DNA from 3 places in the Streptomyces sp. NPDC046887 genome. Region 2 is predicted to be linked to each of the others. Evidence: riboswitches for the same ligand, from Rfam matches in the RefSeq annotation. Region 2 holds a riboswitch; each other region holds the start of a gene.

Region 1 (2,260 bases), on a different contig from region 2:
TCGGGGCCGAGCGCGATCCCGGAGCCGGCCAGCCAGTCGGTGGCCGGGCGGGCGCCGATGCCGACGACGACGGCGTCCGCGGGGAGCAGTCTGCCGTCGTCGAGGGCGACCTCGCCGGGCTCGATGTGCGCCACCCGGGCCCGGGTGAGCAGGGTGGTGCCGCTCTCCGCGTACCACTCGGCCATGGGGGTGCCGACCTCGGTCGGGAAGGCGCCGCCGAGAGGGCGGTCGGCGGCCTCGACCACGGTGACCACGCAGCCGGCGCCCCGGGCGGCGGTGGCGAACTCGGCGCCGATCCAGCCGGCGCCGACCACCACCACGTCATGCCGCTTCTCCAGGACGGGCCGCAGCCGGGCGGCGTCGTCCAGGGTGCGCAGCAGGTGCACGCCGGGGACGCCCTCGGCGCCGGGCAGGGCGAGCGGCCGGGCGCCGGTGGCGAGGACGAGGGTGTCGTAGGGCACCGGGCCCTCGGCGGTGTCGAGTTCATGCGCCTCGGGGCGTACCGCGGTGACCTCCAGGCCGAGCCGCAGTTCGATGCCGAGGGCGGCGAAGTCCACCTCGAAGGCGGAGCCCTCGGCGGTGCCGAGCAGGATCGCCTTGGACAACGGGGGCCGGTCGTACGGCTGGTGGGGTTCGGCGCCGATCATCAGCACCTCGCCGGTGAAGCCCTGGTCCCGCAGGGCCACCGCGGTCTGCACCCCCGCCATGCCGGCGCCCGCGATCACCACGCGCCGCTCCGCGTCCATGCGCGCTCCCCTCCGGGCCGCCGGTGCGGCCTGTCGTCCGCCTGCTCACCGGGCAACCTTACAAACGCGTCGCCCGCCGTTACGGCGCGTCGGCCGCCGGGGTTAGGCTGGCGGACGCAGAGCACACGCGGGAGCCCGGTCGCACCGGGCTGAGAGGGAGGCTGAGGCGGCCTCCGACCGTACGAACCTGATCCGGGTCATGCCGGCGAAGGGAGGGGCTGGGAGCCCATGCACACGGAGACAGTCATGCCACCGGCCGCGCGGGTCGGGCCGGGCGCGGATGTGCTGGTGATCGGCGGCGGGATCATCGGGCTGGTCACGGCCTGGCGGGCGGCGCAGCGCGGTCTCGCGGTCGCGGTGGCCGATCCGGAGCCGGGCGGCGGGGCGGCCCGGGTGGCGGCCGGGATGCTGGCGGCGGTGACCGAGCTGCACTACGGCGAGGAGCAGCTGCTGGCGCTCAATCTGGCCTCGGCGCGCCGCTATCCGGAGTTCGTCGCCGAGCTGGAGGAGGCGTCCGGGCGGGAGGTGGGGCACCGCTCCTGCGGGACGCTGGCGGTGGCGCTGGACGCCGACGACCGGGCGGAGCTGCGCGAGCTGCACGCCCTGCATCTGCGCACGGGGCTGGACTCGGAGTGGCTGACCGGCCGGGAGTGCCGCCGGCTGGAGCCGATGCTGGCGCCCGGGGTGCGGGGCGGGCTGCGGGTCGGCGACGACCACCAGGTGGATCCGCGCCGGTTGGGCGCGGCGCTGGTGGCGGCCTGCGAGCGGGCCGGGGTGGTCTTCCACCGGTCGTTCGCCGAGCGGCTGACGGTGGTACGGGACCGGGCTGCCGGGGCGGTCCTGGCGGACGGCACCTCGGTGGCGGCCGGGCAGGTGGTGCTGGCCGCGGGCAGCCTGAGCGGCCGGCTGGGCGGCGTACCGGAGGATGCCCTTCCGCCGGTACGGCCGGTCAAGGGCCAGGTGGTGCGCCTCGCCGTGCCTCCGGCGTACGCCCCCTTCCTCAGCCGCAATCTGCGGGCGGTGGTCCGGGGCTGCCATATCTATCTGGTGCCGCGCGAGACCGGGGAGCTGGTGATCGGCGCCACCAGCGAGGAGCAGGGCTGGGACACCACGGTGACCGCCGGCGGGGTGTACGAGCTGCTGCGGGACGCGCATGAGCTGCTGCCGGGCATCACGGAGCTGCCGCTGGTGGAGACCGGGGCCGGGTTGCGGCCGGGCTCCCCGGACAACGCGCCGCTGCTCGGCCCGACCGCGCTGCCGGGGCTGCACATCGCCACCGGGCACTACCGCAACGGGGTGCTGCTGACCCCCGTGACGGGCGAGGTGATGGCGGAACTGCTGGTCACCGGGGAGCTACCGGAGGCGGCCCGGGCCTTTCTGCCGACCCGGTTCGCGGCGCTTCCGGCTGCCGCCGGGGTGGGCACCGTCGGGGCGGGCGCTCCAGTTTCGGCCGGCGCCTCCGCCGCCCCCCTCCCCCGCTGAACCCACTGAACCCACTGACCCTCCGAGGAGTG
Region 2 (2,260 bases):
TCTTCGCGACTACCTCAGGACGAGGGAGGACCACGTCTGGATCCACTGGTCGCGGTTGGCGGCGATCTTCTTCGGGTCGAGCGCGTGCGGGTCGTCGGCCTTGGCGCCGTGCTCGGTGAACAGCTTCGGCAGCTCGGCGTCCTCGGCGACCGGGTTGACGAACATCTGGAGCGGCACGTCCTCCTGGAAGTCCTGGGAGATCAGGAAGTCGATCAGCGCCTTTCCGCCCTGGGGGTTCTTCGCCCCGTCCAGCAGCCCGGCGAACTCGGTCTGCTGGAAGCAGGTGCCGGTGGACACCCCGGTGGGCGCCTCCTTGGGCTGCGGCTCGGCGTACAGCACCTCGACGGGCGGGCTGGAGGCGTAGGAGACGACCAGCGGGCGGTCGCCCTTGGCCTTCCGTCCGCCGGCCGAGCCGGAGAACTCCTGGTTGTAGGCGATCTCCCAGCTGTCGACCACCTTGACGCCGTTGGCCTTGAGCTTCTTCCAGTAGTCCGGCCAGCCGCCGTCGCCGTACCGGGCGGCGGTGCCGAGCAGGAAGCCGAGGCCGGGTGAGGACCGCTCGGGGTTCTCCACCACCAGCAGGTCCTTGTAGGCGGGCTTCGCCAGGTCGTCGAAGGTCTTCGGCGGTGCGAGCTTCCTGTCGGCGAAGAACTTCTTGTCGTAGTTGACGCAGATGTCGCCGGTGTCGACCGGGGTGACCCGGTGCTCGCCCTTGTCGAGCTGCAGCGCCTCCGGCACCCGGTCCAGGCCCTTGGCCTCGTACGGCTGGAACAGCCCGTTGTCGAGGGCCCGGGAGAGCAGGGTGTTGTCGACGCCGAAGAAGACATCCCCCTGCGGCGCGCCCTTCGTCAGCACCGCCTTGTTGACGGCCTCGCCGGCGTCGCCGCTCTTGAGGACCTTGACGGTGTACCCGGTCCGCTGGGTGAACTTCTTCAGCACCTCGGGGGAGGCGTTGAAGGAGTCATGGGTGACGAGGGTGACGGTCTTGGACGTCTTGCCGCCCTCGTCGCTCCCGCCGGCGGACCCGCCGTCGCCGCCGCACGCGGTGAGCGCCGTGACGCCCAGCGCGCCGGCCAGCGCACCGGCCGCGATCCTGGTGGTGGTGGACACTGATTCCTCCTGGGGGTGACCAGGAAGAGACGCGGCCCCGCCCGCCGGCGCCGGGAAGGGCACGGGCGGGCAGGGCGCAACAGCTTGAGTGGTGACCGAACTCCCTACCCAGAATGACCTGGGCGAGGTTCAGAGGGTCTGCGGCCTGACGGTGCCGCACTCTCAGCGCTGTGGCGCTCCCCTGTCGGATGGTGGTGTTGTTGTGGAGTTGTGGCGCGCGGTCGCTGCCGCGCGCCCCCAGGGTACTAGGTCACTTTCGCCGACGGTTTTCGGCCAGCACGTCTGTGGAAGCCTGAGTGTCAGCGCTCGGACGCGGCGAGCTGCCCGCAGGCGCCGTCGATCTCCTGCCCCCGGGTGTCCCGGACGGTGACCGGGACTCCGTGTGCGGCGATGGCCTCCACGAACGCCTTCTCGTCCTCCGGCCGGGAGGCCGTCCACTTCGACCCGGGCGTCGGGTTGAGCGGGATCAGGTTGACGTGGACCCGCTTGCCCTTGAGCAGCCGGCCCAGCAGGTCGCCGCGCCAGGCCTGGTCGTTGATGTCGCGGATCAGGGCGTACTCGATGGAGACCCGGCGGCCGGACTTCTCCGCGTACTCCCAGGCGGCGTCCAGCACCTCGCGGACCTTCCACCGGGTGTTGACCGGGACCAGGGTGTCGCGCAGCTCGTCGTCCGGGGCGTGCAGGGAGACCGCGAGCCGGCACTTGAAGCCCTCGTCGGCGAACCGCAGCATCGCCGGGACCAGGCCGACGGTGGAGACGGTGATCCCGCGCTGGGACAGCCCCAGGCCGTCCGGCTCGGGGTCGGTGAGCCGGCGGATCGCGCCGACCACCCGCTTGTAGTTGGCCAGCGGCTCGCCCATGCCCATGAAGACGATGTTGGACAGCCGGGCCGGGCCGCCGGGGACCTCGCCGTCCCGCAGCGCCCGCATGCCGTCCACGATCTGGTGGACGATCTCGGCGGTGGAGAGGTTGCGGTCCAGGCCGGCCTGGCCGGTGGCGCAGAACGGGCAGTTCATCCCGCAGCCGGCCTGGGAGGAGATGCACATGGTGACCCGGTCCGGGTAGCGCATCAGCACCGACTCGACCAGGGTGCCGTCGTGCAGCCGCCACAGGGTCTTGCGGGTGGTGTCGTCGTCGCAGGAGATGTGCC
Region 3 (2,260 bases), on a different contig from region 2:
CTCCCAGGTCAGTTCCTCGGCCTTGCCGTCGACCTTCTCCAGGGCCTGGTAGAGCGGCACCGTGCCGATCGGCACCGGCGAGTTGCGCAGCACCCACTCGCGGGTGGTGTGGATGTTGCGGCCGGTGGAGAGGTCCATGACCGTGTCGGCGCCCCAGCGGGTGGCCCAGGTCATCTTCTCCACCTCCTCCTCGATGGAGGAGGTCACGGCGGAGTTGCCGATGTTGGCGTTGACCTTCACCAGGAACCGCTTGCCGATGATCATCGGCTCGATCTCCGGGTGGTTGACGTTGGCCGGGAGCACCGCGCGGCCGGCGGCGATCTCCTCGCGGACCACCTCGGGGGAGACGTTCTCGCGGATGGCGACGTACTCCATCTCCGGGGTGATCTCGCCGCGGCGGGCGTAGGCGAGCTGGGTGACCGCCTGGCCGTCCCGGCCCCGGCGCGGCTGGCGCGGGCGGCCGGGGAAGACGGCGTCCAGGTTGCGCAGCCCGCCGCGCGGCGAGGTGTGCTTGATCCCGTCGTCCTCGGGGCGGACCGGGCGGCCCGCGTACTCCTGGGTGTCGCCGCGGGCGATGATCCAGTTCTCCCGCAGCGGGGGCAGTCCGCGGCGGACGTCGGTCTCGACGTGCGGGTCGGTGTACGGACCTGACGTGTCGTAGAGCGTCACGTCCTTGCCGTTGGTGAGGTGCACCGTGCGGACCGGCACCAGGAGGTCGGGGCGGGAGCCCTCGACGTACCCCTTGTGCCAGCCGATGGACTTCCCGGCCTCGTCGTTCTGCTCGGAGGCAGGCGTGCGTGCGTCCTGAACGGTCATGGTGACCTATCTCCCTACGCCGGCATTACCCGGTAACAGGTTCGGCGGTCGACGCAGCGGCCTCCGTACGCCTCGTACGGATGTCAGCGCCCTCTCAGCCCGGTGCTCCGAGCTCCCGCGTGTGCAAATGCGCCCACCACGCTAGCGCCCACCTCACCGCAATGAACAGAGGGCCCCGTCGTTCTTGCGATGATCGGGCGGTGACTTCCTCGCAGCGGTTCCCCGATCCCGATGGACACCGGCATCAGCCGGAGCAGCCTCCCGGGCAGTCGTCCGGGCCCGTGGACGACCGCGGTCACGGCGGCCGTCCCGACGATCGCGGCCCTGGTCAGGGCCATGGCCATGGTCCCGGTGGAGGCCATGCGCACAGCCACGGCCACAGCCATGTGCACGGGCCCGCGGCGCCGGTGTCGAAGCATCTGCGCAAGGTCATCGCGGCGGTGCTCATCCCGTTCGCCACCGCGGTGCTGGTGGGGCTCGCGGTGCTGTGGCCGGGCGGCGCCCCCGCACACGAGCGGACCGGGGTCGGTTTCGACCGGCAGACCGAGCAGGGCGAGGTGGTGCGGATCGAGAAGGTCGACTGCCGGGACGTCAACGCCGCTCAGGTGCCGCCGACCGAGAACCCCACGACGCCCGAGGGCCGTGAGGCGGCCGCCGCCCAGCAGGGGCAGTGCACCAAGGCCACGGTCGAGGTCACCAGCGGCAAGGACCGCGGCCGCAAGTTCGTCGAGATCGTCCAGCCCGACGCCACCCGGCAACTTGAGAATGGGCAGGGCGTGGTGGTGGCGTACGCGCCGGACGCCCCGCGGGATCTGCAGTACTCCGTCACCGATGTGGACCGCACCCTGCCGATGGCCCTGCTGGCGGGCATCTTCGCGCTGGCGGTGGTGGCGGTCGGACGGCTGCGGGGGGTGATGGCGCTGGTCGCCCTGGCGGTGAGCTTCGCCGTGCTCACCCTGTTCATCCTGCCGGCCATCCTCCAGGGTTCGAACCCGCTGCTGGTCGCCGTGATCGGGGCGAGCGCCATCATGCTGATCGCGCTCTACAGCTGCCACGGGCTGAACGCCCGCACCTCGGTGGCGGTGCTCGGGACACTGGTCTCGCTGCTGCTGATCGGCCTGCTCGGCTCGCTGTTCATCGACTGGGCCTCGCTCACCGGGAACACCGACGACAACACCGGTCTCATCCACGGCCTCTACCCGGACATCGACATGTCCGGTCTGCTGCTGGCCGGGGTCATCATCGGATCGCTGGGTGTGCTGGACGATGTGACGGTGACCCAGACCTCCGCGGTGTGGGAGCTGAAGCAGGCCGACCCGCGGATGGGGCCGCGGGCCCTGTACCGGGCGGGTATCCGCATCGGCCGGGACCACATCGCCTCGGTGGTCAACACCCTGGTGCTGGCGTACGCGGGCGCGGCGCTGCCGCTGCTGCTGCTGTTCTC

What was found. A riboswitch is a leader RNA that binds a small molecule or an ion and turns the genes downstream of it on or off. The one in region 2 is predicted to bind thiamine pyrophosphate.
Region 1: linked by a shared signal. The riboswitch ahead of thiO (glycine oxidase ThiO) and the one ahead of ABZ945_RS20995 (thiamine ABC transporter substrate-binding protein) in region 2 are both predicted to bind thiamine pyrophosphate.
Region 3: linked by a shared signal. The riboswitch ahead of thiC (phosphomethylpyrimidine synthase ThiC) and the one ahead of ABZ945_RS20995 (thiamine ABC transporter substrate-binding protein) in region 2 are both predicted to bind thiamine pyrophosphate.

The regions. Positions count from the first base shown of each region.
Region 1 is NZ_JBEYXH010000042.1:22,662-24,921, reverse strand. It holds gene ABZ945_RS28515 (FAD-dependent oxidoreductase) at 1-746, opposite strand, end outside; TPP riboswitch at 864-977, shown strand; gene thiO (glycine oxidase ThiO) at 993-2,228, shown strand.
Region 2 is NZ_JBEYXH010000022.1:101,701-103,960, forward strand. It holds gene ABZ945_RS20995 (thiamine ABC transporter substrate-binding protein) at 10-1,110, opposite strand; TPP riboswitch at 1,194-1,303, opposite strand; gene rlmN (23S rRNA (adenine(2503)-C(2))-methyltransferase RlmN) at 1,410-2,260, opposite strand, start outside.
Region 3 is NZ_JBEYXH010000067.1:1,023-3,282, forward strand. It holds gene thiC (phosphomethylpyrimidine synthase ThiC) at 1-816, opposite strand, end outside; TPP riboswitch at 811-945, opposite strand; gene ABZ945_RS32620 (YibE/F family protein) at 978-2,260, shown strand, end outside.